4 regions of the Streptomyces sp. NPDC093252 genome follow, and region 1 is predicted to be linked to each of the others. Evidence: riboswitches for the same ligand, from Rfam matches in the RefSeq annotation. Region 1 holds a riboswitch; each other region holds the start of a gene.
The links. Region 1 has a riboswitch for cobalamin ahead of AB0O01_RS22895 (ribonucleoside-diphosphate reductase subunit alpha). Riboswitches for the same ligand answer to the same signal wherever they lie in the genome.
Positions count from the first base shown of each region.

Region 2: linked by a shared signal. The riboswitch ahead of metE (5-methyltetrahydropteroyltriglutamate--homocysteine S-methyltransferase) and the one ahead of AB0O01_RS22895 (ribonucleoside-diphosphate reductase subunit alpha) in region 1 are both predicted to bind cobalamin.
Region 3: linked by a shared signal. The riboswitch ahead of AB0O01_RS16085 (energy-coupling factor ABC transporter permease) and the one ahead of AB0O01_RS22895 (ribonucleoside-diphosphate reductase subunit alpha) in region 1 are both predicted to bind cobalamin.
Region 4: linked by a shared signal. The riboswitch ahead of AB0O01_RS02680 (ABC transporter substrate-binding protein) and the one ahead of AB0O01_RS22895 (ribonucleoside-diphosphate reductase subunit alpha) in region 1 are both predicted to bind cobalamin.

Region 1 is NZ_JBFBEM010000010.1:330,973-338,476, reverse strand. Features, by position in the region: gene AB0O01_RS22915 (hypothetical protein) at 1-156, opposite strand, end outside; gene AB0O01_RS22910 (GntR family transcriptional regulator) at 764-1,522, shown strand; gene AB0O01_RS22905 (XRE family transcriptional regulator) at 1,519-2,112, shown strand; gene AB0O01_RS22900 (GNAT family N-acetyltransferase) at 2,255-2,776, shown strand; cobalamin riboswitch at 2,822-2,975, shown strand; gene AB0O01_RS22895 (ribonucleoside-diphosphate reductase subunit alpha) at 3,085-5,544, shown strand; gene AB0O01_RS22890 (ribonucleotide-diphosphate reductase subunit beta) at 5,535-6,560, shown strand; gene AB0O01_RS22885 (hypothetical protein) at 6,473-6,748, opposite strand; gene AB0O01_RS22880 (helix-turn-helix domain-containing protein) at 6,841-7,504, shown strand, end outside.
Region 2 is NZ_JBFBEM010000007.1:326,091-333,594, forward strand. Features, by position in the region: gene lysA (diaminopimelate decarboxylase) at 1-84, shown strand, start outside; gene metE (5-methyltetrahydropteroyltriglutamate--homocysteine S-methyltransferase) at 300-2,612, opposite strand; cobalamin riboswitch at 2,781-3,004, opposite strand; gene AB0O01_RS17230 (cupin domain-containing protein) at 3,091-3,651, opposite strand; gene AB0O01_RS17235 (type III polyketide synthase) at 3,818-5,035, opposite strand; gene AB0O01_RS17240 (methyltransferase domain-containing protein) at 5,282-6,097, opposite strand; gene AB0O01_RS17245 (tryptophan dimethylallyltransferase family protein) at 6,099-7,355, opposite strand.
Region 3 is NZ_JBFBEM010000007.1:17,852-25,355, forward strand. Features, by position in the region: gene AB0O01_RS16070 (ATP-binding cassette domain-containing protein) at 240-1,118, opposite strand; gene cbiQ (cobalt ECF transporter T component CbiQ) at 1,115-1,873, opposite strand; gene AB0O01_RS16080 (energy-coupling factor ABC transporter substrate-binding protein) at 1,880-2,230, opposite strand; gene AB0O01_RS16085 (energy-coupling factor ABC transporter permease) at 2,263-2,973, opposite strand; cobalamin riboswitch at 3,003-3,188, opposite strand; gene AB0O01_RS16090 (DUF4142 domain-containing protein) at 3,230-4,009, opposite strand; gene AB0O01_RS16095 (cell division protein SepF) at 4,275-4,664, shown strand; gene AB0O01_RS16100 (nucleotide pyrophosphohydrolase) at 4,702-5,070, shown strand; gene AB0O01_RS16105 (DUF6099 family protein) at 5,336-5,809, shown strand; gene AB0O01_RS16110 (hypothetical protein) at 6,097-6,342, opposite strand; gene AB0O01_RS16115 (LLM class F420-dependent oxidoreductase) at 6,584-7,504, shown strand, end outside.
Region 4 is NZ_JBFBEM010000001.1:651,978-659,481, forward strand. Features, by position in the region: gene AB0O01_RS02655 (hypothetical protein) at 1-221, shown strand, start outside; gene AB0O01_RS02660 (cysteine synthase family protein) at 218-1,240, shown strand; partial or broken gene AB0O01_RS02665 (ATP-grasp domain-containing protein) at 1,237-2,454, shown strand; gene AB0O01_RS02670 (MFS transporter) at 2,880-4,235, shown strand; gene AB0O01_RS02675 (class I SAM-dependent methyltransferase) at 4,232-4,981, shown strand; cobalamin riboswitch at 5,071-5,197, shown strand; gene AB0O01_RS02680 (ABC transporter substrate-binding protein) at 5,294-6,304, shown strand; gene AB0O01_RS02685 (iron ABC transporter permease) at 6,307-7,383, shown strand; gene AB0O01_RS02690 (ABC transporter ATP-binding protein) at 7,380-7,504, shown strand, end outside.

The DNA of each region.
Region 1 (7,504 bases):
CGGCCAGCGGAGGGGGGCGAGGAGGAGGAGTGGGCCGGGGCCTGGGCGGTAGGTCCGCTGGGGGGTGTGGCCGGTGGGCTCGCCGTCGGGGCGGACGCGGTACGTCTCGACGGTCATCCGGGACTGTCCGGGCGGGGGCGGGGTTCCGGCGTTCATCGGGCGGTCCGTTGGGCGGGGATGCGGGGCCTGGGTGACGGTGGAGTGGTGGGGACGCGCCCGCGCGACGCGGGGTTCCGGCAGACAGGACAGGCACCGGCCCGCCGTTTGCCCGAGCCGGGCAGTAACAGGGTCAGCGTCCAGCGCAGGACCGTGTGGATAAGGTTGGTCATGTCGACCTGCTCTCTCAGGTTGGCGACGCCCCGGCAGGTCTAGCCACCTTGCCGGGGTTCTGTTTCGGACGGGTCGCGGTCGATCTCCGCCCATACGCAGGCCCCTTCGGCGGTTACTTCGTGGCCGTAGCGGTCAGCGTCCGCCAGGGCAATGAGCAGTGACTCCTGCTGAGCGGCCGGGAGGCGGGCGGGAAGCTCTACCGCAATGCGAATACGCCCTTGGATTCCTTCCACTTGAGGCGAGCGTCCCGCGAGCACTTGGAACCGGATGGCGAGCATCGCGGCTCGTGAGCTGGAAGTGGACACAGGGCTCCCCCGTGAGCGCATCATCACGTACGGTGTTTCTGCTTAAGTAGCTTTCACCTGATGCAGTAGCTTGTCAATGTCGACGAGGGTGAACTGCCCGACCGCCAAGGGAAATCAGAGAGCCACCCATGCCCCGAGAGGCGCCCTACCTTGAGGTAGCCAACGTGCTGCGCGCCCGCATCCTCGCGGGAGAATGGGCCGCCGGTGAGCGCCTGCCGTCGCGCGCGCAGCTCGCCGACGAATACGGCGTCGGCAGGAACGTCACCCAGCGTGCCGTCGACCGCCTGATCATCGAGGGACTCCTGGAAGGCCGCGCCGGATCAGGGACGTACGTCCGCAAGCCCCGCCCACGACTCCGTATGGTCCGCTCCCGGCATCGGGAACAGCGGGGCGGATCACCGTTCCGCGCCGACATGAAGGAGCAGGGAAAGAACGGAACTTGGGAGGCGCACAGCGCCGCCCGCACCCCCGCCCCGGAGCGCATCGCGGAGCGCCTGGCCATCGAGCCCGGAGACCTCTGCGTCGTCACGCGGTACGAGTTCCTCGGCGACGGTCAGCCGGTCCAGCTCTCCGAGTCGTGGGAGCCCATGGCGATCACGGACGGCACTCCTGTCGTGCTCCCCGAGATGGGTCCGCTCGCGGGCATGGGCGTGGTCGAGCGCATGAGGTCCATCGGCGTCGTCATCGACACCGCCGTCGAGATCCCACGCCCCGGCCGGGCCACCCAGGAACAGGCCAACCTGCTCGGCATCAGCCTCGGTGACCTGCTGCTCACGATCGAGCGCACCTACTACGACACGGACGGACGCCCCGTCGAGACGGCGGACATCGTCGTGCCGGATGTGCGCTGGGAAGTCGCGTACGAGTTCGGGGTCGACCGGCCATGAGGAGGGCACGGAGCCTGCCCAGGGTGGCCAGGGACCGCATCAAGACCGGCGCCGACCGGGAGATCCTCCAGACCTACCCCTACCGGTCCGCCGCACCTTCCTCGCTCTGGGGTGAGCTGGCTGACAGAGCCACCCGGGACATCTTCCTCGCGGGCTACACCAACTACTTCTTCTTCACCTCCGTCCCGGCGTTCCCGGAAACCCTGCGCCGCAAGGTCGCCTCCGGGGTCCGGGTCCGGTTCCTGGTCGGTGATCCCGAGGGGGAGGTCACCCGGCAGCGCGAGGCCGTCGAGGACACCGCCCTGAGCGTCTCCACCCGCATCCGCATCACCCTGGAGCACCTCCAGCGGCTCGGCACCTCGGAAGGGCTGGAGTTGCGCCACTCGGCGGCCGAGGACGCCGTGAACCATGTCAGCCTCAGCGTCTTCCGCTTCGACGACGACCTCCTCGTCACGCCCCACCTCGCCCGCCTCGTCGGCCACGACTCACCCCTCCTGCATCTGCGCCCGCACGGCGACGGAGGCATGGCCGACCGGTTCCGGGAGCACGCAGAGGAACTGTGGTCACGGGCACGTCCAGCCACCCTCTAAACGCCGCCACCCTCATCCCCCTCAGGGGCGCTGGGGGTACCCCCTCTGGGGGAGGAACTGCGCGACCAGCCCACCACCACCCGCACCCGACACCCCCACCCCCACCCCAGAACCCCGCGCCCCCACCCCCCAAACTCACCCCATGACCACCCGCATCAGACCCGCCACCCCCACCGAATACCCCCACCTGGGCACCCTCGTAGCCGACACCTACCTCACCGAGGGCTACCTCGACTTCGGCCCCGACGACCCCTACCTCCCCGTCCTCAAGGACGTCGCCGCCCGAGCCGCCCACGCCGAGATCCTCGTCGCCGAGGCCCCCGACGGGCTCACCGACCTCCCCGACGGCATCGCCGGCACCGTGACCTTCGTCCCACGCGGAGCGACCCCCATGGCCGACATCGCGACCGGCGACGAGGCGGAGATCCGGATGCTCGCCGTCGCCCCCAAGGCGCGCGGACACGGCATCGGCGAAGCCCTCGTCCGCGCCTGCGTCACCCGCGCCGCCGGCGCCCACCGCATCGTGCTGTCCACGCAGAGCGAGATGCACGCCGCCCACCGCCTCTACGAACGGCTCGGTTTCGTCCGCACCCCGCACCGGGACTGGAGTCCCGTCCCGCACCTGGACGACCTCACTCTCCTCACCTATGAGTTGACACTCTGAAACCACCGCGACACAACATCTGGGGGTGACACGACAGCCGGGCACTACATGTATGCTCATGCTCGCTGTCGCCGCAGGGGAATCCGGTGCGAATCCGGAACTGTCCCGCAACGGTGTACTTGTGCGTATTCGCGGAGCCATTCAGCCCCGTGTCCCGCCATGGTCAGTCCGAGGACCTGCCGACAGCGCGCCCGGCCACCCGGCCCGGGTGCCATGACGTCCGGGCCTCGTGGAATGGGCCGGTGGACGCGGCGCGCGGCACACACCCGCGCTCGTGAGTCACCGCCCCCTGCCCTCCCCGAGGCCCCGTGCCGAGCGAGGGAGAGCCCCACGTGACGATCGCGCCAGCAGACCCGGCTTCAGCAGCCACCCCCGCAGCCGTCCCCGGAGTCACTCCCGCAACCGTCCCCGGAGCCACTCCCACCCCGGACCCCGACACCCCCGGCACCACCCTCCTCCGCACCCTCACCGGCCTCACCGCCGACCTCCCCGACGCCGACCCCGGCCGGGTCGCCGCCGCCGCGCTGCGGGGCCGTTCCGCCCGTGCGGACGAGACGGAGCTGCGGGAGCTGGCGACCGAGGCCGCCGCCGGGCTGATCTCCGAGGACCCCGCCTACTCCCGCCTCGCCGCCCGGCTGCTGACCCTCTCCATCGCCGCCGAGGCCGCCTCCCAGGGCGTGACCTCCTTCACCGGCTCCGTGGCCACCGGCCACCGCGAGAGACTCATCGCCGACCGCACCCACGCCTTCGTACAGGCGCACGCCACCCACCTCGACGCGCTCATCGACCCCACCGCCGACGACCGCTTCGGCTACTTCGGCCTCCGTACCCTCCACAGCCGTTATCTCCTCCGCCACCCCATCACCCGCAAGGTGATCGAGACCCCCCAGCACTTCCTGCTGCGGGTCGCCGCCGGGCTCGCGGAGGACGGGAGTGCCCGCGCGCTGGACGAGGTGACGGCGCTGTACGGGCTGATGAGCCGGCTGGACTACCTCCCCTCCTCCCCCACCCTCTTCAACTCCGGCACGCGCCACCCGCAGATGTCGTCCTGCTATCTGCTCGACTCTCCCAAGGACGAGCTGGACTCCATCTACGACCGCTACCACCAGGTCGCCCGGCTCTCCAAGCACGCCGGTGGCATCGGGCTGTCGTACTCCCGGATCCGGTCGCGCGGTTCGCTGATCCGGGGGACGAACGGGCACTCCAACGGGATCGTGCCGTTCCTGAAGACCCTCGACGCGTCCGTGGCCGCCGTGAACCAGGGCGGGCGGCGCAAGGGCGCGGCGGCGGTGTATCTGGAGACCTGGCACTCCGACATCGAGGAGTTCCTGGAGCTGCGCGACAACACCGGTGAGGACGCCCGCCGGACGCACAATCTCAACCTCGCCCACTGGGTGCCGGACGAGTTCATGCGGCGGGTCGGGGACGATGGGATCTGGTCGCTGTTCTCCCCGGCCGATGTACCGGAGCTGGTCGATCTGTGGGGGGAGGAGTTCGACGCGGCCTACCGCGCCGCCGAGGCCAAGGGGCTGGCCCGTAAGACCCTCCCCGCCCGCGAGCTGTACGGGCGGATGATGCGGACCCTCGCGCAGACCGGCAACGGCTGGATGACCTTCAAGGACGCCGCCAACCGCACCGCCAACCAGACCGCCGAGCCCGGCCAGGTCATCCACTCCTCCAACCTCTGCACGGAGATCCTGGAGGTCACGGACGACGGGGAGACGGCCGTCTGCAATCTGGGGTCGGTCAATCTCGGCGCCTTCGTCGATCAGGGCAGGCCGGACGGCATCGACTGGGAGCGGCTGGACGAGACCGTCCGCACCGCCGTGACCTTCCTCGACCGGGTCGTGGACATCAACTTCTACCCGACCGAGCAGGCGGGCCGCTCCAACTCCCGCTGGCGGCCGGTCGGCCTGGGCGCGATGGGCCTCCAGGACGTCTTCTTCAAGCTGCGGCTGCCCTTCGACTCGCCGGAGGCGAAGGCGCTGTCCACCCGGATCGCCGAGCGGATCATGCTGGCGGCGTACGAGGCGTCCGCCGATCTCGCCGAGCGCGGCGGCCCGCTCCCGGCGTGGGAGCAGACCCGTACCGCGCGCGGGGTACTGCACCCCGACCACTACGGGGTGACCCCGACCTGGCCCGAGCGGTGGGCGGCGCTGCGCGAGCGGATCGCCGTCACCGGGCTGCGCAACTCCCTGCTGCTGGCCATCGCCCCGACCGCGACCATCGCCTCCATCGCCGGGGTGTACGAGTGCATCGAGCCGCAGGTGTCCAACCTGTTCAAGCGCGAGACGCTGTCGGGTGAGTTTCTTCAGGTGAACTCGTATCTGGTGCAGGATCTGAAGAATCTGGGGGTGTGGGACGCGCGGACGCGGGAAGCGCTGCGCGAGGCCAATGGGTCGGTGCAAGGGTTCGGGTGGATCCCGGAGGAGGTGCGGGGGCTGTACCGGACCGCCTGGGAGATCCCGCAGCGCGGGCTGATCGACATGGCCGCCGCCCGTACCCCGTATCTCGACCAGGCCCAGTCGCTGAACCTGTTCCTGGAGACGCCGACCATCGGGAAGCTGTCCTCGATGTACGCCTACGCCTGGAAGCAGGGGCTCAAGACCACGTACTACCTGCGCTCGCGCCCGGCGACCCGGATCGCGCGCGCCGCCCAGGGGCAGAGCAGCCGCCCCGAGCCGTCCATCCCCGTGCAGCAGGCCGCCGATCCCGAGGCCGTCGCCTGCTCCCTGGAGAACCCCGAGTCCTGCGAGGCATGCCAGTGATGTCCACCCACCGAAGCCAGAACCTGCTCGACCCCGGGTTCGAGCTGACGCTCCGCCCGATGCGCTACCCCGACTTCTACGAGCGCTACCGGGACGCCATCAAGAACACCTGGACCGTCGAGGAGGTCGACCTCCACTCGGACGTCGCCGATCTGGCGAAGCTCAGCGCGGCCGAGCAGCATCTCATCGGGCGGCTGGTCGCCTTCTTCGCGACCGGTGACTCGATCGTGGCCAACAACCTGGTGCTGACGCTCTACAAGCACATCAACTCACCCGAGGCGCGGCTCTATCTCTCCCGGCAGTTGTTCGAGGAGGCCGTGCACGTCCAGTTCTATCTGACGCTGCTGGACACCTATCTCCCCGACCCGGAGGACCGCAACGCCGCCTTCGCGGCCGTGGAGAGCATCCCCTCCATCCGGGAGAAGGCCGCGTTCTGCTTCCGCTGGATGGACTCGGTGGAGAAGCTGGACCAGTTGGAGAGCGCGGCGGACCGGCGGCGGTTCCTGCTGAATCTGATCTGCTTCGCCGCCTGCATCGAGGGGCTGTTCTTCTACGGGGCCTTCGCCTACGTCTACTGGTTCCGCAGCCGGGGTCTGCTGCACGGGCTGGCCACCGGCACCAACTGGGTCTTCCGGGACGAGACCATGCACATGTCGTTCGCGTTCGAGGTGGTCGACACCGTCCGCAAGGAGGAGCCGGAGCTGTTCGACGACCGGCTCCAGGAGCAGGTCACCGACATGCTGCGGGAGGCCGTCGAGGCCGAGCTGCAGTTCGCGCGCGACCTGTGCGGCGACGGGCTCCCGGGGATGAACACCGAGTCGATGCGGCAGTACCTGGAGTGTGTCGCGGACCAGCGGCTGACCCGGCTGGGCTTCGCGCCGGTCTACGGCTCCGAGAACCCCTTCGCCTTCATGGAACTGCAAGGGGTTCAGGAGCTGACCAACTTCTTCGAGCGGCGGCCCTCGGCGTACCAGGTGGCGGTGGAGGGCACCGTGGACCTGGACGAGGACTTCTGAGCGTCCGCACGCCCCGCTTCCGCACGGCCCGTTTCCCCCCGTTCGTTCTCCCCCCGCTCGGCCTCCCTGAGCTGGCGGTCGATGCGCGCCTCGCGCACCGCGCCGATCAGCGCGGGGAGGATCACGAGGAGCAGGATGCCGAGAACGGCCAGCATGCCGATGAGTCCTTCTGTCTGTGCGCTAGTCATGACATCAGTGTCCGACCCCATACTCCTTACCAACAGTGGCAGGACTGCCGTACGGCCTCGATTTCCTGCCAAGGGCGCGGCACACTGGCGGCATGCTGAACAACGTGGCCGTCGTGCTGCTCGACGGCGCTCACCCCTTCGAGCTGGGGGTCGTCTGCGAGGTCTTCGGCATGGACCGCAGCGAGGAGGGACTGCCGGTCTACGACTTCGCCGTGGTCTCCGCCGACGGCCCCAGCCTGACCACCCATGTCCCCGGCTTCACCCTCACCACCGAGCACGGCCTGGAGCGGCTGGAGAGCGCCGACCTGATCGCCGTCCCGGCGGGCAACGAGTACGTCGTACGGGACTATCCGCCCGCGCTGCTGGAGGCGCTGGTCCGGGCGGTCGACCGGGGGGCGCGGGTGCTCAGCGTCTGCTCCGGGGTGTTCGTGCTGGGCGCCGCCGGGCTGCTGGACGGGCGGCGCTGCGCCACCCACTGGATGCACGCCGAGGAGCTGTCCCGGCGCTTTCCGCGCGCCCGGGTCGAGCAGGACGTGCTGTATGTGGACGACGATCCGGTGATCACCTCGGCGGGGACCGCCGCCGGGATCGACGCCTGTCTGCACATCGTCCGCAAGGAGCAGGGCACGGATGTCGCCAACCGGATCGCCCGGCGGATGGTGGTGCCGCCGCACCGGGACGGCGGCCAGGCCCAGTTCGTCGAACGGCCGCTGCCCGCCTCGGCCTGCGACACCGTCGGCGGGGTGCTGGCCTGGA
Region 2 (7,504 bases), on a different contig from region 1:
GTCGCGGTGAGGGACGGGCGGGCGCGGGTGCTGGTGCGGAGGGAGTCGGTGGGGGATATGTGGGTGCGGGATGTGGGGTTGTGAAGGGGGTGGGGGTGGTGGGGGTTGGTTGCGCAGTTCCCCGCGCCCCTGGGGGGTGTTGGGGTTGGGGGTGTGGGTTGCGTCTGGTGGCCCGCCCGGGGGGCTCCCGGGCGGGTGCGGGTTGGTGGGGGCTGGGGACGCAGTTCCCCGCGCCCCCTGGGGGATGGATCAGTTGTTGGCTGTTTCCCTCCGACCCGCGCTCTCTTGCTGCGCGCCGGTCAGGCGAGTTCCTCGCGGAGGGTGCGGGCTGCTGTTACCAGGTTCTCCAGGGCCGCCTGGGTTTCCGGCCAGCCTCGGGTTTTCAGGCCGCAGTCGGGGTTGACCCAGAGGCGGGTGGCCGGGATGGCCTTGAGCCCGGTGCGCAGGAGGGCCGCCGCCTCTTCGGGGCCGGGGACGCGGGGGGAGTGGATGTCGTAGACGCCGGGGCCCGCCTCGCGGGGGTAGCCGTGGGCGGCGAGTTCGCGGGCCACCTGCATGTGGGAGCGGGCCGCTTCGAGGGAGATGACGTCGGCGTCGAGGTCGTCGATGGCCTGGACGATGTCGCCGAACTCGGCGTAGCACATGTGGGTGTGGATCTGGGTGTCCGGGCGGACCACGGCCGTAGTCAGGCGGAACGCCTCCGTCGCCCAGGCGAGGTAGGCGGGGTGGTCGGCGGCGCGCAGGGGCAGGGTCTCGCGCAGGGCGGGCTCGTCGACCTGGATGACCGCCGTGCCCGCCGCCTCCAGATCGCTCACCTCGTCGCGCAGGGCGAGGGCGACCTGGCGGGCGGTGTCGCCGAGGGGCTGGTCGTCGCGGACGAAGGACCAGGCGAGCATGGTGACCGGGCCGGTGAGCATGCCCTTGACGGGGCGGTCGGTGAGTGACTGGGCGTAGGTCGTCCAGCGGACGGTCATGGGTGCGGGGCGGGAGATGTCCCCGGCGAGGACCGGCGGGCGGACGTACCGGGTGCCGTAGGACTGGACCCAGCCGTGGCGGGTGGCGAGGTAGCCGGTGAGCTGTTCGGCGAAGTACTGGACCATGTCGTTGCGTTCGGGCTCGCCGTGCACCAGGACGTCCAGGCCCGCCTTCTCCTGGAAGGAGATGACGTCCCGGATCTCGGTCCTGATGCGCTCCTCGTACCCGGCGGTGTCGATGCGGCCGGTGCGCAGGTCGGCGCGGGCGGTGCGCAGGGCGGTGGTCTGGGGGAAGGAGCCGATGGTGGTGGTCGGCAGGAGGGGCAGCCCGAGGCGGGTGCGCTGGGCGGTGGTCCGGTCGGCGTAGGGGAGGGAGCGGTGGGTGTCGGCGTCGGTGACGGCGGCGGCCCGGTCGCGTACGGCCGGGTCGTGGGTGATCGGCGAGGTCGCGCGTGAGGCGAGGTCGGCGCGGTTGGCGGCGAGTTCCGCCGTGATGGCGTCCGTGCCCTGGGTGAGGCCCTTGGCGAGGGTGACGATCTCGGCGGTCTTCTGCTGTGCGAAGGCCAGCCAGCGCCTGATCTGGGGTGCGATGTCCCGTTCGGCCGAGGCGTCGAGGGGGACGTGCAGGAGGGAGCAGGAGGCGGCGATGTCGACCCGGTCGGCGAGGCCGAGGAGGGTGCCCAGGGTGGACAGTGACTTCTGGAGGTCGTTGATCCAGATGTTGCGGCCGTTGACGACTCCGGCGACCAGGCGCTTGCCGGGCAGTCCGCCGGCGGCGGCGAGCGCGTCGAGGTTGGCCGCGGCGGCGTCGGTGAAGTCCAGGGCCAGTCCGTCGACGGGGGCCTTCGCCAGGACGGGCAGGGCGTCGCCGAGGCGGTCGAAGTAGGAGGCGACCAGCAGCTTCGGGCGGTCGGTGCGGGTGCCGAGGTCCCGGTAGGCGCGTTCGGCGGCGTTGAGTTCGGCCGGGGTGCGGTCCGCGGCGAGGGCGGGTTCGTCGAGCTGGACCCAGTCGGCGCCGGCCGCGCGGAGGTCGGCGAGGATCTCGGCGTACACGGGCAGGAGCCGGTCCAGGAGGGTCAGGGGGTCGAAGTCGGCGGGTACGCCGGGCGCGGGCTTGGCGAGGAGGAGGTAGGTGACCGGGCCGACCAGTACCGGGCGGGGGGTGAGGCCCAGGGCGAGGGCTTCCGTCAGCTCGGTGACCTGCTTGGCGGGGTCGGCGGTGAAGGCGGTGTCCGGGCCCAGTTCGGGGACGAGGTAGTGGTAGTTGGTGTCGAACCACTTGGTCATCTCCAGCGGCGCGACATCCTGGGTGCCGCGGGCCATGGCGAAGTAGCCGTCCAGGGGGTCGGCCGCGACGGCGGTCCGGTGGCGGGCGGGGATCGCGCCGAGCAGGACGGTGGTGTCGAGGACGTGGTCGTAGTAGGAGAAGTCGCCGGTGGGGACCTCGTCGATCCCGGCGTCGGCGAGTTGCCGCCAGTTGCTGCGGCGGAGTCCGGCGGCGGTGTCCCGGAGGGCGTCGGCGGTGACGCGGCCCTTCCAGTAGCCTTCGACGGCGTTCTTCAGTTCCCGGTGGGGGCCCTGGCGGGGGTAGCCGTACACGGTGGCCCGTGCTGCCGCGGCTGCGGACTTGGCTGTCACGGAGATCTCCTTCGCGAGATGAATCCCTGAGATCCCGGCGACGGGACGAGGGCGCGAAGGGAGACGGAACCGGGCGGCCCGGCCCGCGCGACTGCGGTGCGCGGTGGTCCGCCTGACTCTGTTCGCCGACCCGCCCGCGAGGGTCACCGGGATATCCGCGCACGAGTGGTTCGCGCACGGGCCGCTGGCAGGTCTTCGGACTCGCGGGCGCGTCCTGACGAGGTCAGGACCCCTACTGGCCGTCGCTTCCCAGGCCCGTTCTCCCGGACCCAGTGCGTATGACGGCGGTCGTTCCCACTCACCGCTGCGGGGCAGTCCCGGATTCCCACCGGGTTCCCTCTTGCGACGCTCCCGCCTGGCGGACGGGGCGAACCAGCAACGCCGGTCACCTTAGCCGCTCGCGCCCCGCCCGTACATGACGTCCCACCCGTGCCGTGCCCGGGGGAGCGGGCACGGCACGGGAGCGGGAACGCCGCGCCTAGACCGTGTCCACCGGGGCGGCGGGCGGGTCGTAGCGCAGCGGGGTGAGTTGCTGGACGTCGTAGCGCAGCCGCAGGGCGGCGATGGCGGAGTGATCGATCTCTCCTCCGGCGGCGAGGATGTCGAGGAGTTCCTCGAAGTACCGCTCGTGCGCCGGGGGCGGGGCGGCCTGGAACAGCACCCGGGCCGGTTCGGGGCCGGAGTTGGCGAAGGCGTGCGGGCAGCCGGGCGGGACGAACAGCAGGGTGCCGGGGCCCGCCCGCACGGCCCGCTCCCCGGCGGCGGACTCCCACTCCCGCCAGTGGTCCGGGGTCCGGACCAGCGGCTCGAAGGCGAGCACCTCCAGCTCGCCCTCGATGACGTAGAACAACTCCTCGCTGTGGGTGTGGGTGTGGGCGCCCACGTCGAAGCCGGGCGGGACGACGACCTCGAAGGTGGAGGCGGCCCGGGAGTGCTCGCCGGTCACCTTGAAGGTGACCCGCTGGGCGGCGACCGCCACGGTCCGCCCCCGGCCGGGCGGCAGGATCAGCGGCCCGGCGGACCCGCCACCACCCGTCACCGCGCGCCGAACCCGAACCCGAACCCGAACCTGGACTTGGGCCGCCTTGACCTTGGCCCGGACCCGGACCCGGTCCCAGCTCCGGTCCCGATCCCGGTCCCGGTCCCGATCCCGGTCCCGATCCCTGTCCCAGCCGCGGCCCCGGGCCGGACGGCCACGGCTGTCCTCATACCGGACCCTCCGTGGACACCGCCGCCGGGCCGGGCGTGGGTGCCGGGGTCTGCGCGGGCACCCGGACCGGGCCGGTGCCGTCGTCACCCGCCGGGCGCGGGGTCTCGGTGGCCGGATCGGCGCGCACCCCCGCACCGGCGCCCTGCTCGGCAGCCGGTTCGGGGCTGTCGGTGGTCCAGCGGCCGAGGGTGATCTCGGCGGTGATACCGGGCCCGAACCCGGCGATCATCCCCAGCTCCCCCGGCGCGCAGCCGCCCTCCTCGAACAGCCGGCGCAGCGCGTCCAGCACCACCGCGCTCGCGATGTTCCCGTACTCGGCGAGCGTGGCCCGGCTGAAGCGGAACATCTCCGGCGGCACGGCGAGATAGTGGCTCAGATCGTCCAGGATGCGCGGCCCGCCCGCGTGGATCAGATAGAAGTTCTGCGCACTGGCGTCCCGCCGGTACTGGGCGGCCAGCGAGGTCAGCGCCGGGGCGAGCTGCTCCATGGTGCGGGGCACCCGCCGGTCGAGCATGAAGTGGAAGCCCGTGGGCCGCACCCGGTAGGCGATCCAGTCCTCGCTGTCCGGCACCAGATAGGAGCCGTTCGCCTCCAGTTCGATACCGGTGCCCCCCATCCCGCGCACCACGGCCGCCGCCACCGCGTCCCCGAACAGCCCGTTGGAGAGCATGTTGCCGACCGTCAGATCGGTCGGCTGGTAGCACAGCGAGCAGAACTCGCAGGCCACGATGAGGGCGTTGGAGCCCGGGTGGGCCATGCAGAAGTCGTGCGCCCGGTTGATGGCGGCGCCCCCCGCAGCGCAGCCGAGCTGGGCGATGGGGATCTGCCGGCAGTCGTTGCGAAAGCCCAGCGCGTTGATCATCCAGGCGGTCAGCGAGGGCATCATGAAGCCCGTGCAGGACACATAGATGATCACATCGATGTCCCGGGGCCCCAGCCCGGCGTGCTTGAGCGCCCGCTCCACCACATCGGGCACCCGTGCCTTGGCCTCCGCCTCGTAGGTGTCGTTGCGCGCCTCCAGCCCCGGATGCCTGAGGGTGCGGTCCAGCGGCTGGACGATATGGCGTTTGCGCACCCCCGTGTTCCCGATCAGCCGCAGCGCGAGCGGCAGTTGCTCATGCCCCGCGTACAGCGAGCGGGCCAGGCCCAGGGTCTGTTCATGGGTGATCGTGTATTCGGGCACGGCTACCGCGGGGCGGCACAGGACAGGCATGGTTTCCCCCTTCAGAGATGAACCGCGTCAGAGATCCGTCTCGGCAGACCGGTCCTTGCCCGGCATATCCCTGGAACATGCGACAAGCACACTAAACGCATCCGATAGCGTGAGATGGGTGTACAGGCGGCCGGGCAGGGCGTACGCGCCCGGCCCCGGGCCGGGGTGCGCGCCGGGGCACGCCACCCGCACCTGGGTGAACCGGGGGCCCACCGGGCCGGGCGCGTTCTGGTGGGATCCGGGAGGTCACGCCGTCGCGGCGGCCTTGTGGATCACCGAGCGCAGCCAGGTGCCGGGTCCCGGGGACCGAAGCTCCGTCAGGGCCCGGCGCAGGGCCAGGTCTTCGGGCCCCTCGCGCAGGGTGGCCTCCAGGGCGTCGGCGAAGTAGTGGGCGACCGGTGGGGCCTCGGCACCCCGGAAGGCGCACAGCCGCTCGCCGGGACGGATCCCCGAGAAGCCGGTCTCCTCCAGCCAGCCCCAGAGCTGGGTGCCCGCGTCGCTCCGCCCGTGGGCGCCCATGGCCGCCACCATCGCGGTGAGCGCGGCCCGGACGGCGGGGGTCGCCGGGGCCACCCGGATGGTGCCGTAATCCAGTTCGACGACGGTGATCCCGCCGCCCGGCACCAGGACCCGCCGGGCCTCCCGGAGCGCCCGCAGCGCCCCGTCCTCGGACAGGTGCTCCAGGGTCCACATCATCCAGACCTGGTCGAAGGAGGCGTCCGGGAACGGCAGCCGGCGCGCGTCGGCCGCACAGAGCGCGGCGGGTGTGCCCCGGGCGCCCAGATAGGAGCGGGCGAAGGCGATCTGCGCCGGGGCGATGTCCACCCCGTGCAGTTGGACGCCGGGGAAGGCGTCGCCCAGCACGCCCAGGACCGCGCCCGCGCCGCAGCCGACGTCGAGCAGCCGGGTGCCGGGCGGCAGATCCGTACCGTCCAGGATGAGCCGGTGCTTCCAGAACTCGCCCTGTTCGATGAGCCGTCGCTGCTCCCCGGGGGTGTAGCCGTGCACGTAGGAGGCGGAGCCGTGCGCCGGGGTCCGCGCGGGGTCCGGTGCGGGCGGCATGTCAGGCCCCCGGGGTGTCATAGACGCCGAACCGGAGATAGACGCCGAGGTCGGCGGGTGCTCCCGCCCCGGTGGTCCGGAAACTGCACAGTTCCTGGAGGCCACCCGCACCGGGCGGCAGCCCCGCCGTCAGTCGCCGCGCCATCCGGGCGTACGGGCCCGGGTCGACGCCCTCCAGTCGCATCAGCCGGGAGATACGGGCGGTGGCCTCGGTGTCGGTGAGGGTGTTGCCCGGCAGCCGCAGATAGAGATTGGCCTCGTCGGGGCCGGGGCCGGGGTCGGGGCCGGGACCGGGGCCGGGGGAGGTGGCGGGGTCGGTGGCGGGGCCGGGGGCGGGTGTCCGGAAGGCCAGGCAGGTCATCGGCTCGTTGTGCACGGTCCCGCTGTCCCGCCCGTAGATCACCGCCCGTGCGCGGGCGGCCCGCCGCGGGTCGTGGTGCCGGGCCAGGGCCGCCACGGTGTCCAACTCGTCCATCGACTGGGTGTGATGGCGGAAGTAGACCTTCACCCGGGCCGTGTCCGGGCCGGTCAGGTCCAGGGCGAAGAACTCCAGCTCGTGCCCGCGCCGGGCCAGTTCACCGGCCCGGCGGCCGACCGGCGCCCAGGCGGCGGCCAGTCCGAGCCGCCGCATGGCCTCGGCCACCACTTCCGGGGCGCGGTCGCGGCCCTGGACCTGCGGGTTGAAGTACACCTTGTACCGGGGCCGTTCACCGGGGCGCCGGGCCAGCGAGTGCCAGACGGTGGGGCGGCCGGGCTCGGGGGCGGGGGAGAGGAACAGCTCCTCGACGCTCAGACAGCGGGCGATGTCCGTGCCGGGCCGCCGGGCCAGCCGCCGGGTGAGCCGCCGCCCGGCCTCCTGGCAGCCGTACGGGGTCGGGTCCGGGCCCAGTGACTCGCACAGCACCCGGATCTCGGGGCGGGCGCCGCGCCAGCTCACGGAGAGTTCGGCGGGGAAGCCGTCGGCCGAGACGAAGGACGGCGGTACGCAGCGCGGGCCGATCGGCCGGTCCCCCCACGGCCGCAGCAGCTCCGCGAGGTCGCCCAGGGTGGTCCGGACGGCGTTCCGGATGTCCCGCTCCCGGTCCTCACCGGCGGGCGGGAGCCCTTTTCGCTCGCCTTCCCCGTCTTCTCCGTCCGCCGGTTCCAGTGCGCGGAAGATGGTTTCCCATTTCTCCGCGAGAAACTGAGTGAACGTTTTTTCTGAGGCGTGGAAAAGCGCCGGGGCGGGCGCTTGGTCGAGGAATTGCGCAAGGGTCACCGAAGCCACCTCTCCCGGCCCGGAAGAGGGCCGGTGCTGCGATCGATTCACGCCGGACCAGATGGTCCGGTTGCCGCGTTCCGGGAGTATGACCGGGGAGGACGGACCCCGGAAGGGGGTCGGCACCCCGGGATCAAGAGCGCGAATCA
Region 3 (7,504 bases), on a different contig from region 1:
ATGCTAGGCCAGAACGCCGAACGAGCAGCAGTGGACGCGGCTGTGACCTTCTTCTCCTAGGGGGTGTGACGAGGCACTCTAGGGGGTGCGACGAGGTGTTCTAGGGGGTGTGACCAGGCGTTCTAGGGGGTACGACCAGGTGTTCTAGAGGGCGCGACCGGGCACTCCAGGGGGTGTCCCCGCCCTTCCGGCCGCCGCCCGGCCCCACCCCGGGTTCCACCCCCGGCCCCACCCCGGGCCTACCCCGGGTTCCCCCCCGACCCCACTCCCGCCCCGCCCCCCACCGCCGCCAGTTCCTCCGCCGTCAGCGGGCCCCGTTCGTCCGCGCCCAGCAGCCCCCGTGCCCGCAGCAGCCGTGCCGCCGCCACGCCCCACGGCAGCCGCAGCCCGGCCGCCGCCAGCAGGTCCGTCCGGGCGAGGGCGGTCGCCGCCGGGCCGCTGTGGACCCCGGCCGGGGTGAGGAGGGCCGCGTCGTCCGCCCAGCGCAGGGCGAGATCGACGTCATGGGTCGCCATGACCACCGTCGTGCCCCCGGCCCGCAGCCCGGCCAGGGTCTCCAGCAGGCGTTCCTGTCCGTCCGGATCGAGTCCGGCGGTCGGCTCGTCCAGGATCAGCACCCGGGGCCGCATCGCGACCGCGCCCGCGATGGCGGTCCGTTTGCGCTGGCCGTAGGAGAGCAGATGGGTCGGCCGGTCGGCCAGCGCGGCGATGTCCAGCGCCGCCAGCGCCTCGGCGACCCGGGCCCGCACCTCCGCGTCCGGCAGCCCCAGGTTCAGCGGCCCGAACGACACATCCTGTCCGACCGACGCCGCGAAGAGCTGATCGTCCGGATCCTGCACCACCAACTGCACGGTGGTCCGCAGCCGGGTCAGCCCCGCCCGGTCGTACGAGACCACCCGCCCCTCCACCCTCAGCTCCCCGGACGCCGGGCGCAGTCCGCCGCTGAGCATCCGCATCAGCGTGGTCTTGCCGCTGCCGTTGCGCCCGAGCAACGCCAGCGCCCGCCCCTCGGCGACGGCGAAGTCCAGCCCGCCGAACACCGGGGGCCCCTCCTCGTAGGCGAAACCGGCACCGCGCAGGGCGACGAGGGGGAGGGAGGGGGCGGCGGGGGCGTTCATCTCAGGGGCCTTTCCAGGACGAGGGTCAGCGCGGCCAGCGCCAGCAGCAGCGCCGCGCTCACCGCGGTGAAACGGACGGACACCCGGGTCTCGGGGACCAGGACCCTGAGCGTGCCGTCGTAGCCGCGCCCGGCCAGCCCGGACTGGAGCCGGGCCGCCCGGTCGAAGGCCCGGACGAACGCGGTCGCCCCCAGCCCGGCCAGCGACCGCCACCGCGCCGCCCGGGTGGTGTGCCCGAGCCGCGCGCCCTGCGCGTCCCGGATCCGCCGCACCGAGTCCAGCAGCAGAAAACTCATCCGGTACGTCACCAGCGCCACATCCACCACCGGCGCCGGCACCCCGGCCCGCACCAGCCGGGGCAGCAGATCCGACATCGGTGTGGTGAACGCGAACAGCAGCACCCCCAGCGAGGCCGCCGAGGTCCGCAGCAGCAGTTCGGCGGCGCGCACCGGCCCGCCCTCGGCGAGCCCCACGAAGCCGCCGGTTCCGCCGGTTCCGCCCACCCGCACCAGCAGCGGCAGCGCGCCCGTGACGCAGAACCCCAGCGGCACCCGGTAGGCCCGCCACAGCCGCCGCCCCGGCACCCCGGCCGGGCCCAGCAGCAGCACCAGCGCGGTGAGCAGCACCAGCACGGCACCGGGCCAGGGCGGCAGCGAGATCGCCAGCGCGGTCAGCCCGAAACCGAGCACGGCCTTGTCGACGGGATGACGGCGGCGCCAGCGGCTGCCGTGCGCCGCCGCGTCGATCGGCAGCACCCGGCCTCAGCCCCGCGCGGCGGGGTCACCCGAGGACTCCACCGGCGGTGCCACCGCCCGCTCCTCGCCCTGCCGCCGCCCGCGCCGCAGCCCGAAGTAGTACGCGAGCACCCCCGCGCCGATCGCGGCCTGCACCGCGAACAGCGCCGACTCGATCTCCCCGGACGGCGGTTCGTACAGCGGCGAGAACCAGGGCTCGTAGTCCGGCTCGATCTCGGTGATCGCCGTCTCGGCCTCGGCGTCCGCCCCGGCGAACGGCTCCTCCTTGTGGTCCCCGAGCCCGAGCGCCAGCGGCAGCACGGCGAGCGCGGCCACCGCGAGCAGCAACAGCAGATTGATCCTCGTACTCTTCTTGATCCGCTTGATCCGCTTGATCCTCGTGTTCCGCTTCACCGCGCCACCGCCTGTTCCGGTCCCTCTGCCTGCCGCTTGCCGGTACCGGTGACCAGCACGCCCAGCCGGGTCAGCTCGCCCTTGCTGGACTGCACCAGCAGCCGCATCACCAGCACCGTCAGCAGCCCCTCGCTCACCGCGAGCGGAAGCTGGGTGACGGCGAAGATGGACCCGAACGTGGCGAGCGCGCCCAGGAATCCGCTGCCCGGGTCGGGGAAGGCCAGCGCGAGCTGCACGCTGGTCACGCAGTAGGTGGACAGATCGGCGGCGAACGCGCCGCAGAACACCGCCGCCATCAGCGGCGCGCCGGACCGCCGCAGCAGCCGGTAGACGGCATACCCGGCCCAGGGCCCGACGATCGCCATGGAGAAGACATTGGCGCCCAGCGTGGTGAGCCCGCCATGGGCCAGCAGCAGCGCCTGGAACAGCAGGGTGATGGTGCCCAGCACCGCCATGATCGGCGGCCGGAACAGGATGGCGCCGAGACCGGTGCCGGTCGGATGGGAGCAACTCCCGGTGACCGACGGCAGTTTCAGCGCGGACAGGACGAAGGTGAAGGCCCCGGACGCCCCGAGCAGCAGGGTGCTCTCGGGATGCTCCTTGACCTCACGGGTGAGTGTTCTCACTCCGTGGACGACGAACGGCGCCGACGCGACACTCCAGGCGATCGCGTGCGCCGGGGGCAGAAAACCCTCGGCTATGTGCATGGCTCAGCAGACCCTCTCCAGCACCTCGTGGATGGACGACGCGCCTTGGCCGGTCTCCTGGCTGACGGGTACCACCGCCCGTGCTCCGCCTTCCCGGGTCCCGAGGGACCCAGTGGCTGCCCGTGAGGGCCGGAGCAGGACTTCCCGATCACAGTGGCGAGGGCCGCACCGGTTCCGCACCGGATTTCCCGTTCACCAAGGCGAGGTGACAGTAGTGCGCGGACCGGACGGTGACAAGCGGGCCCGGACCGCGGGGTCAGCCGGTCTGCCCCGCCGCCGCCCCTGCCTCCGCCCCCGTCGCCGCCGACGGACTCGGCGCCGGATTCGCGGTGTTGATCCCCAGATCGGGGCGCGGGGTGAGCACCACCACGGGCACCCCGGGCTGCGGGGGCGGCGGGGTGAGCTGGTCCTTGGGCAGCTTGGGCGAGGTCGTCTGCTGGAAGTTGACCTGGTCGTGGTTGACCAGCCCGGTCTTCTCCAGGACGGTGATGTGGTCCAGGACGGTGTCGTTGGCGAGGTCGGCGAGCTGGCGGACCAGGGTGTTGCGGGTGTTGGCCCGGGTCTTGGCGACCACCGGGAAGATCTGGCCGTGGGTGACCCGCATGATCTGCACGGCCGTGGAGTCGAAGGACTTCCCCTGCTCGGCGGCGACCGTCGCCACGAACTGCTGCTGCTGCGGGCTCGCCTGGTTGGGCAGGGTGATGTTCAGATCGGGGGCGATCCTGCGGCACAGCTCGTCCAGCCCCGCGTGCCCCACGATCAGATGCTTGCCCGCCTCCTTCATCTCCGCCGTCGTCCCCCGCTCCATGGCCAGTTCGCCCAGCGGGTACTCCCACAGCCCCGCCGCCCGGACCTTCACCACGAAGTCCCGGTCCGCCTCGGTGAGCGGCCCCCACGGGGTGTTGGCGATGATCCGGTTCTGGTCCTCGGTGGTGGTCTCCACCCCCAGCATGGCCGGGTAGGCGAGCGCGGTGAGGGTCAGACCCATGGCACCGAAGACGAAGATGCTTCCCACCTTGGTGCGGGAGAAGGGCATGCGGCCTCCTGACACGAACGGACTCGTACGACGGCGTACGACGCGGTACGACAGGAGATACGGACGCGTGCCCGAAAATCGTCACCGCACCCGCGGATTTCCCGGCCGGACCCTATGCAGTACGTCACACCTTTGTACGAGTCGGTCGCACACCGTGTCGTTGGTGGGCCGAACGGGTGACTTGGCGTAAGAATGGCTGGTGCAGGCCGTGCCGAGGCACGACACGGCGCATGGCACGACACGACGAGACGGATCGGGGGAGCCGGTGAACCGACGCGATGTCACCGATGAACAGTGGGAGGGGCTCGCCCAGGTCGTTCCGCTGCGCGGCCGGGACGCCTGGCCGTCGGCCGTCGGGCACCGGGCGCTGCCGGACGCGGAGACCGAGGCCCGCCGCCGCTTCGTGGTGCTGCGGGTCAATATCTTCGCCGACGCCCGCGAGGTCGCCGAGACCCTGATGTCCGGCATCCCGGTCCTGCTCGACCTCACCGGCGCCGAACCCGATGTCGCCAAACGCGTCCTGGACTTCAGTACCGGCGTGGTCTTCGGCCTGAACAGCGGGATGCACCGGGTGGACCGCAATGTGTTCCTGCTCACCCCGCCCGGCACGGAAGTGCAGGGCCTGATGGCGGGCATGGGCGCGCCCGGCCACTGACCACACCCGACACCGACATCCTTGATCCGTGAGTCCCATGAGCGACAGCGACAGTGACACCCCCGACGACCGGAACGGAAACCCCGCCCGGCCCGACCTCGCCGCCCTTCAGCGCCGCCTCGCCGAGTTCGCGGCGGCCCGCGCCTGGCAGCGCTACCACACACCCAAGAACCTGGTCTCCGCGCTCAGCGTGGAGGCGTCCGAACTGGTCGAGATCTTCCAGTGGCTGACGCCGGAGGAGTCGGCGCGGGTGATGGACGACCCGGACACCGCGCACCGGGTGCGGGACGAGGTCGCCGATGTGCTGGCGTATCTCCTCCAGTTGTGCGAGGTGCTCGGGGTGGATCCGCTCGCCGCGCTGGACGCGAAGATCGACCGCAACGAACATCGCTTCCCCGCGCCGTGAGCACCGCCCCGGCGCCCCGCGCCGTGAGCACCCCGCTCCGCACGGGCCGCTGTGCCGTGAGTGACGGGGGCGGCGGTCGGCGAAAAGCCAGACGAGTCCGGACAACTCGGGGACTCGATCACTCCGTTACTACCCTCCGTAATCAATTCGTGGGGCGAATCTGAATTAGTGTCCGCAGATTTCCGTCTTCCTCTGGCTTTTCGTCTCACTCACCCTCACTCTGGGTAGTGGACAGCGGAGTTCGGGCGGACAGACGGGGCAGCCCATGGACGCGGTGCGGCTCATCGTGACGAGCAGGCGGGCGCTGGCGGTGGACGGCGGCATATCGGAGACCTTGGCAGAGGTGTGGCAGGCGCAGTGTCTGGCACAGGCGATCGGCAGCAGACTCGCGGTCTTCGGACCGCCGGAGCTGCGGGGTGAGGCCCTCGGTCTCACCGAACTGGCGGGCCGCGGCTGCGGAGTGCTGGACGAGCCGAAGCTCGCCCCGGGCGAACTGCGCGCGGCCCAGCTCACGGAGCTGGGCGACGCCCGGCAGGCCCTGATGTACCTCGGCGGACTCCTCGGCGAGGTGGGGATAGCCCTGGTTGGCGTGGCCAGCTCGGCGGCCGACGAGGGGACGTACTGGCAGTGCATGGAGGCGATCGACGCGGCGGACGAGTCCCGCGACCGGATCCGGGACATGCTCCGCAAACTCGCGGACCGCGAGGCGGCGGCCCTCGCCCAGCGCGAGGCGGGCTAGACCAGGGGGCCGGGGTGGCCCGGGGGTGGTTTGGGAAGGCCCGGGGTGAGGTCGGCCGACCGGGGAGGCCCCGGGGCCGGGTCGGGAGGCCCGGGAGGCCCAGGGGCGAGGCCGCCCGGACCGGGAGGCCCGGGGCCCCTGGCGGCGGTCGGCCCAGGCCCGCCGGTCGGACGGTGGGCATCCGGTCGGATGCTCGGTCGGGACGGTGGGCATCCGGTCCGACGCTCGGTCGGGACGGTGGGCCGGTCGCCCGGTTGCGCTACGCGTCCGGTGCCGACCGGGCACGCTCACCCTCCCGACGCGCCGAGCCCCCGCCCGTCCTGCCCGCTCTGCCCGCTCGTCCCGCTCCGCCGGTCATATCCGCTCGCTCCGCCGGGTGCGCCCTCCGTCGCAGCCGCCGCCTGGAGGTCCGCGTCCAGGGCGCTGAGATCCGCGCTCAGCGCCGCCATCAGTTCCTCCATCTGCTGCAACAGGCCCTTCGGCTCGGCCGGTCCGCCCTGGTGCGGCACGGTTTCCCCGGATTCCTCGGACATGACGGCCTCCTCGGCCCATGGCCCCCGACAGGGCCGCTCAGAAACGTCGCCCCGGCGTCCGGCGGCCGGGTGCGGGCGCCGGTCGCTCCGGCTCCGCCCGAGCCAACGATCACCGCGGAAGCGGGTCACTGGACCCGGCACCCCGCCCCGGGGGCCCGGACGAAGTTCACCCGACCGAGGAGCGGCGCCCCGGGGTGGGCCCGCGCGGTCCGGCGGGGGGCCAGGAGGCAGGATGGGCGCCATGGACTTGCGCATCTTCACCGAGCCCCAGCAGGGGGCCACGTACGACACGCTGCTCACGGTCGCCAGGGCCACCGAGGATCTCGGCTTCGACGCCTTCTTCCGCTCGGACCACTACGTCAAGATGGGCTCGGTCGACGGGCTGCCCGGCCCCACCGACGCCTGGATCACCCTGGCCGGCCTCGCCCGCGAGACCCGGCGGATCCGGCTCGGCACCCTGATGACCGCCGGGACGTTCCGGCTGCCCGGCGTCCTCGCCATCCAGGTGGCCCAGGTGGACCAGATGTCCGGCGGCCGGATCGAACTCGGCCTGGGCGCGGGCTGGTTCGCCGAGGAGCACGCGGCGTACGGGATCCCCTTCCCGAAGGAGAAGTTCGGCCGGCTGGAGGAGCAGCTCGCCATCGTCACCGGGCTGTGGGAGACCCCCGTCGGCGACACCTTCGACTTCGACGGCACCTACTACCAGCTCAAGGACTCGCCCGCGCTGCCCAAGCCCGCCCAGTCCCGGGTCCCGGTGCTCATCGGCGGCCACGGCGCCACCCGCACCCCGCGGCTGGCCGCCCGCTACGCCGACGAGTTCAACATGCCGTTCGCCTCCATCGAGGACAGCGAGCGCCAGTTCGCCCGGGTGCGGGCCGCCGCCGAGGAGGCCGGGCGCAAGGGCGACGACCTCGTCTACTCCAACGCCCTCGTGGTCTGCGTCGGCAAGGACGACCAGGAGGTCGCCCGCCGCGCCGCCGTCATCGGCCGTGAGGTGGACGAGCTGAAGACCAACGGCCTGGCCGGATCCCCGGCCGAGGTGGTCGAGAAGATCGGCCGCTATGCCGAGACCGGTGCGAGCCGGATCTACCTCCAGATCCTCGACCTGGACGACCTGGACCACCTGGAGCTGATCTCGGCACAGGTGCAGTCGCAGCTCCCC
Region 4 (7,504 bases), on a different contig from region 1:
GTGCCGCGCTGTCCCAGGAGGTGCTGCCCAAGGGGTCCTTCGACGCCGTGCTCGCGCACCGGGAGCGGTTCGGCGCCGACGGGGTCTTCGTCGCCCACACCGGCTGTCTGATCGGCTATCTCTTCGCACACCGCCCCGGCCCCGACCTCAAGTCGGACCTGTCCGCGTTCTTCCACTCGCTCGGCCACCAGTGCTCATTCGCCCAAGGAGGCTACGGGTGATCCACCCCCACATCGCCGACGCCCTGAAGGTTCCCGACCTGGTACGGCTCACCGACGGCCTGGTGCTGATCCGGTTCGAGTCGATGAAGATCTACTCGGCGCTCGCCGCCGTCCGCCGCCTGCTGGAGCGGGGCACGATCCGCCCCGGCCAGACCCTCCTCGACAGCTCCAGCGGGATCTACGCGTACGCCCTGGCGCTGGCCTGCCACCGCTACGGACTGCACTGCCACATCGTCGCCTCCACCACCGTCGACACCACCACCCGCGCCCAGTTGGAGGTGCTCGGCGCCACCGTCGAACAGGTGCGGCCGTCCCGGAACCTGAAGCTGGACCAGGAGCTGAGGGTGCGGCGGGTGCGGGAGATCCTCGCCGCCCGGCCCGGCACCCACTGGATGCGCCAGTACCACGACGACGTCCACTACCTCGGCTACCAGGAGGTCGCCGACCGGATCCGCGCCGCCTTCCCGGACCGGCCGCTGAGCGTGGTCGGCGGGGTCGGCTCGGGGGCGTCCACCGGTGGGATCACGGAACGGCTGCGGGCCTTCGACCCGGCGGTGCGGCTGGTCGGCGTCCAGCCGTTCGGCAGTGTCACCTTCGGCAGCCAGGACCATCACGACCCGGAGGCGATCATCGCCGGGATCGGCTCGTCCATCGTCTTCGACAATGTCCGCCACCATCTCTACGACGCCCTGCACTGGCTGGACTTCACCCACGCCATGGCCGGGGCGGTCGCCCTGCTGCGCGACCACGCCGTGTTCGCGGGCCTGTCCACCGGCGCCGGGTATCTGGCCGCCGGGCACGAGGCGCGCCGCCACCCCGACCGGCTGCATCTGGTGATCGGCGCCGACACCGGGCACCGCTATGTGGAGCGGGTCTTCGCGCGGCACCGGGAGGCGCTGGCCCCGGCCGCGCTGAAACCCGTCGAGATCACGCACCCCGAGGAGCTGGCCATGCCGTGGTCCACCATGGCCTGGCAGCGCACCCCCTGCCCCGCCGCGTGGAAGGAGCGGGCGGCATGAGCGTCGTCCTGCTGGAGTCCCTCACCTTCGGACTCGGTCATCTGGTCCGCGCCGCCGACGCGCTCGGCGAGCGGCTGGTCCTGCTCACCCGGGACCCCGCCTACTACGCCTGGGAGCTGGAGCAACTGCCGCCCGGCGCGCTGGACGTGGTGGAGACCGACACCTTCGATGTGGAGGGCGTGGCCGGGCGGCTGCGCGCGGTGCCGGAGCTGCGCGGGCTGATCAGCTCCACCGACACCTGGATGCTGGTCGGTGCCGAACTCGCCGCCCGTTTCGCCCTCCCCGGCCTCGACCCGGACGTCCTGCGGCTGACCCGCGACAAGGCGGCCGTCCGCACGCTGCTGCACACGGCCGGGCTGTCCCGGGGCCGGGCGGTCACGGCGGACGCGGGGGACCTGCGGGAAGCGGTTCTCAAGGAGATCGGGCTGCCCGCCGTGCTCAAGGACTCGGCGGGCACCGGCAGCCAGAACGTGTGGCTGGTGCGGGACGAGGCCGAACTGGACACCGCGCTCGCCGCGTCGGCCGGGGCGGCGGAGCGGCGGGCGCTGAAGGGGCGGATCTTCGCGGAGCCGTACGTCGGCGGGCCGGTCTACAGCGCCGAGACCCTCACCTGGGCGGGCCGGACCCGGCTGCTCGGGGTGTCCAGCCGGCTGATGTCGCCGGAGCCGTACTTCCGGGAGGAGATCACGGCGTTCCCGGTGGCGTTCCCCGAGGCACGGCGGACGGCGCTGGAGGGGTGGCTCGACGCGCTGCTGGCCGCCGTCGGCTACACCGACCGGTTCGCGCATGTGGAGTTCGTGCTGACCGACGACGGGCCGGAGCTGGTGGAGATCAACCCCCGCATCGGCGGCGCCCTGGTCGGCGAGGGGCTGTGCCGGGCGCTGGGGGTCAATGTGTACGAGGCGATGGTCGAGGCCGCGCTCGGCCGGCGCCCCGGGCTGATGGACGCCGACCCGCCCGGCGGTCCCGCGGTCGCGTTCGTGCTGGGCTATCCGGCGGCGCCCGGGGTGTTCACGGGGGTCGCGGGGCTGGAGCGGCTGGCGGCGCTGCCGGGGGCTCCCGCCTGGTACCCGGTGAAGGCGGTCGGCGACCCGGTCGAGCACCTCGCGGACAGCCGGGGCTACGCCGGGATCGTGTACGCGGAGGCGGAGACGGCGGAACTGGCCACCCACCGGGCGGTGGCCGCCGCGAACGGGGTACGGGTGCTGACGGAGGCGTTCCCGGGTCCGGGTTCCGGATCCGGTCCGGGTCAAGGTCAAGGTCCGGGTGCGGGTGCGGGTGCGGGTCCGGGTCTGGGTTCCGGTCCAGGTCCGGGTTCCGGCCCCGGCTCCGGTCTGGGTTCCGGCCCCGGTTCGGGTCAAGGCCCCGGTTCCGGTCCGGGTCAAGGTCCAGGTCCAGGTGCGGGTCCGGGTCTGGGTTCCGGCCCCGGCTCCGGTCCGGGTTCCGGCCCCGGTTCGGGTCAGGGCCCCGGCCCCGGCTCCGGTCCGGGTCAAGGTCCAGGTCCGGGTTCCCGTCCCGGTTCCGGTCCGGGTCCCGGTCAAGGTCCCGGTTCCGGTCAAGGTCCGGGTCCAAGTCCCGGTCCAGGCACCGCTCCCAGTTCCGGGCCCAGTTCCGGGCCCGGTTCCCGGGTGGCCGGCGGATGAGTGCGGTGGTTCCGGGTGGGCGGTGGCTCGCCGCCCTCTCCGGGCCCCTGCGTTTCCTCCTGCTCAGCTCGTTCCTGATCCCGCTCGGCAGTTTCATGGTGCTGCCGTTCATGTCGGTGTTCCTGCACGAGCGGCTGGGGATGGGGCTCGGCACGGTCGGGGTGGTGCTCGCGGCGGCGGCGCTGGTGCAGTTCTCCGGCGGGATCGCGGGCGGGGCGCTGGCCGACCGGATCGGGCTGCGCCGCACGATGCTGTGGGCGCTGGTGATCCGCACGGCCGGGTTCCTCGGCATGCTGGCGGCGCTGCGCTGGCCGCCGCTGGCGGTCCCGGCGCTCATCCTGACCTGCTGCGGGGCGGCGCTGTATCTGCCCGCCAACAAGGCGTATCTGGTGCACGGGGTGGCCGAGGAGCGCCGACCGGCGTTCCTGTCGGCGGGCAACGCGGCACTCAACGCCGGGATGGCGGTCGGTCCGCTGGTCGCCGGGCCGTTCGTGCTGTCGGCGCCGGGCGGGCTGTTCGTCGCGGTGACCGCGCTGTTCGCGCTGGTCACCCTCGGGCACACGCGGCTCCCCGCGGTCGGCGAGGGGCGGCCGGGCGGGGTGCCGGGCGGGCTCCTGACCGGGATCGCGGCCCTCCCCTTCGCCGCCAACGTCCTCGCCTTCTACCTCTACTTCCACTTCCAGCACTTCCTGGCGGTGTACGCGGTCGAGCGGGCGTCGACCGAGTTCTACAGCCTGGTGCTGCTGCTGTGCTTCGCCCTGGTGATCGTCGTCCAGCCGCTCGCGTCGGACCTGATCCGCCGGATGCCGTACGCGCTCGCCCTCGCGGTCGGGTTCGCCGGGCTGGCGGGCGGGCTCGCGGTGCTGGCGGTCGGCAGCCGTCCGGCGCTGCTGGCGGGCGGGGCACTGATCACGCTGGGCGACATCGTGCTGTTCCTCAAGAACGACCTGGAGGCGCTGGCCCGCAGCCCACGCTCCGACGCGGTGGTCTTCGGCCAGCAGCGGCTGGCGGCCGGGCTCGGCGCGGGCGCGAGCGGGGTGGTCGGCGGCCAGCTCTACGGACTCGGCGAACAGGCCGGGAACCCTGGCGCGTTCTGGCTGCTGGCCGCCGCCCAGTGCCTGCTGCTGCCCCCGCTCCTGCTGACCCTGCGCCGCCGCCCCCGGCCCACCGGGGCGATCCCCACCCCCACCAAGGGGACCCGGGCCCCCGCCACGGCCCAGGAGGCCCAGACCCCCTCCCCCACCAAGGGGACCCGGACCCAGGAGACCCGGACCCAGGAGATCCAGGCCCAGGAGACCCGGGCCCAGGGGACCGAGTCCCCCACCCCCACCAAGGAGACCGAACCCTCATGACCCGGACCGGCGGCTTCCAGGACGACGACTTCTGGTCGGAGTTCCATGACTTCCTCTTCTCCGAACAGCGCCGCACCCAGGCCGCCGAACTCGTCGCGGACTCCCCGCTGCTGGCCTTCCCGCCCGGCTCGCGCGTCCTGGACCTGTGCTGCGGTGCCGGGGTGTTCACCGTGCCGCTGGCCCTGGCCGGTCACGCCGTGACCGGGGTGGACCGCAGCGCGCCCCTGCTGGACCGGGCCCGCGCGCGGGCGGCGGAGGCGGGCGCCGAGGTCACCCATGTCCGTGCCGACGCCCGCGCGTACTCCGCGCCCGGCGCCTTCGACGTCGTCCTCAATCTGTTCACCTCGTTCGGCTACTTCGAGGACCCGGCGGACAACGCGCGGGTGCTGCGCACCCTGTACGACTGCCTGGTGCCGGGCGGCACGCTGGTGCTGGACCTCGCGGGCAAGGAACTGCTGGCCCGCCGGGTGACGCCGCCGAAGGTGGTGCGGCGCGGGGAGGATCTGATGGTGCAGACGGACACCGTGCTGGACGACTGGGCGCGGCTGCGCAGCGACTGGGTGCTGGTGCGGGGCGAGCGGGTGACGCGGGCGACCCTGGTGTGGTTCGTGTACAGCGCGGTGGAGCTGCGGCGGCTGGCCGAGGAGGCCGGGTTCGGCCGGGTGGAGATCTTCGGCGGCTTCGACGGCCGCCCTTACGACGAGGAGGCGGAGCGGCTGGTGCTGCGGGCGGTCCGCGAGGCGTAAGGGGTCCGGTGGGGCGCGGGGTGTGACATGCCCGACCTTTGACCAGGGCCGGACGGAACGTAGGATCACGAGGTCAACACCGCGACGGGAATCAGGAAGCCGGTGCGAGTCCGGCACGGTCCCGCCACTGTGACCGGGGAGTGCACCCTTCGGCATGCCACTGCGCGCGGCGCGGGAAGGCGGGGGGAGAACGTCGATCCGGGAGTCAGGACACTGGCCTGTCGCGGGCCCGTTCCGAGGAGCGCGGACTCCCCAGGAGGCTTCACCGTGTACGACGGCCCGTTCCGTCCCCCGCTGTCCACCCCTGCCCGTATGCCTGCCCGTATGCCCGCCCGGGTCGCGGCGCTCGCCCTGTCGGCGGTGCTGCTCGCCACCGGCTGCGGCGCCTCCGGCGAGCAGGCCACCGATCCGAAACCGTCCGGCACCTCGGCCGCTTCGGCCGCCGGTTTCCCCCTCACCGTCGAGAACTGCGGGGTGACGACGACCTACGACGCGCCGCCCGAGCGGGTCGTCACCATCCACCAGCACCCGGCGGAACTGCTGCTCGCGCTGGGCCTGAAGGACCGGATGGCCGGCACCGCGTTCCCCGACTCGGCGGTGCTGCCCGAACTGCGGGCCGACTTCGAGGCGATCCCGGAACTGGCCGAGAAGGAACCGTCGTTCGAGACGGTCCTGGAGGCCGAACCCGACCTGGTCTACGGCGGCTACGGCAGCGCCTTCGCCGACAACGAGGGCCGCTCCCGGAAGGCGTTCACCGACGCGGGCATCGACACCTACCTCAACCGCGAGTACTGCGCCGAGAACCAGTCGGTGACCATGAAGGACACCTACGACGAGATCCGCACCGTCGGCGACATCTTCGGGGTGCCGGAGCGGGCGGACGACCTGATAGCCGAGCTGGAGGGCCGGGTGGCGAAGGCGACCGCGGCCGTGCGGGGCGCGGATCCGGTGCCGGTGTTCGTGTACGACAGCGGCGACAAGTCGGCGTTCACGGCGGGCGGCAAGGGGCTGGGCAGCGAGCTGATCCGGCTGGCGGGCGGCGAGAACGTCTTCGCCGACCTGGACGAGGTCTTCGGGGACGTCTCCTGGGAGCAGGTCGTCGAGCGCAGGCCCGAGGTCATCGCGATCTACGACTACGCCGGGGCCGGGAGCGTCGAGCGGAAGAAGGAGTTCCTGCTGGCGCAGCCCGCCCTCGCGGACGTACCGGCCATCAAGAACCGGCGCTTCACGGTGCTGCCGCTGACCGCCGCCCTGGTCGGCATCCGGTCGGCGTACGCGGTCGAGGACCTGGCGCCCGCGCTGCACCCGGAGCGCTTCGAGTGACGGTGCCCGTCGCCGACCGGGCCGGGGCGACGGGGCGGCGGCTGACCCTCGCCGGGACGCTGCTCGCCCTCACCCTGCTCCTGCTGGTCTCCCTGACGGCGGGGCTGGCGATCGGCTCGGTGCGGGTCCCGCCGGGGCAGGTGTGGGGGATCGTCACCCACGCGCTGGGCGCGGGCTGGGTCGAGCCGGACTGGTCCGGGGCCCGGGAGACCATCGTGCTGGACGTGCGGGCGCCGCGGGTGCTGCTGGGCGCGGTGGTCGGCGCGGGGCTCGCGGTGGTGGGAACGGCGATGCAGGCCCTGCTGCGCAATCCGCTGGCCGAGCCCTATCTCCTCGGGGTGTCCTCGGGGGCGTCGCTGGGGGCGGTCATGGTGATCGTGTTCGGACTGACCGTGCTGGGGCCGGTGTCGCTGTCGGGGGCGGCCTTCGCGGGCGCCCTGGGGTCACTGCTGCTGGTGTACGCCACCGCCCGCACCGGCGGCCGGATCACCTCCGTACGGCTGGTGCTGGCCGGGGTGGCCATCGCGGCGGTGCTCACCGCGGCGATGAATCTGCTGCTGCTCACCGCCGACCGGGGCAACCAGGCGCGCGAGGTGCTGGCCTGGACGCTGGGCGGGCTCGGCGGGGTCAACTGGAACACGCTGTGGCTGCCGTCCGCCGCGCTGGGCCTGGGGATCGCGGTGCTGCTGGCGCAGGCCAGGAATCTGAATCTGCTGCTGGCGGGTGAGGAGGCGGCGACCACGATGGGGCTGGACGTGGCCCGGTTCCGGGCCCGGATGTTCGTGCTGCTGTCGCTGGTCACCGGGGTGCTGGTGGCAGCGGCCGGGCCGATCGGCTTCGTCGGCCTGATGCTGCCGCACGCGGTGCGGCTGCTGGTGGGCGGCGACCACCGCCGGGTGCTGCCCACGGCCGCGCTGGGCGGGGCGGTGTTCCTGGTCTGGGCCGATGTGGCGGCCCGGACGGTGGCCGCGCCGCTGGAGATCCCGGTCGGGGTACTCACGGCGCTGTGCGGCGGACCGTTCTTCCTGTGGCTGATGCGCCGGGACGCCCGGCGCGGTACGGATCGAGGAGGGGCATGAGCCCGGCCGAACTCGTCGTGGACACGGTCACGCTCAGCGCGGGCGCCCGGCGGCTGGTGGAGGAGGTGTCGCTGCGCGCCGGGCAGGGCGAGGTGATCGGCCTGGTCGGCCCGAACGGCAG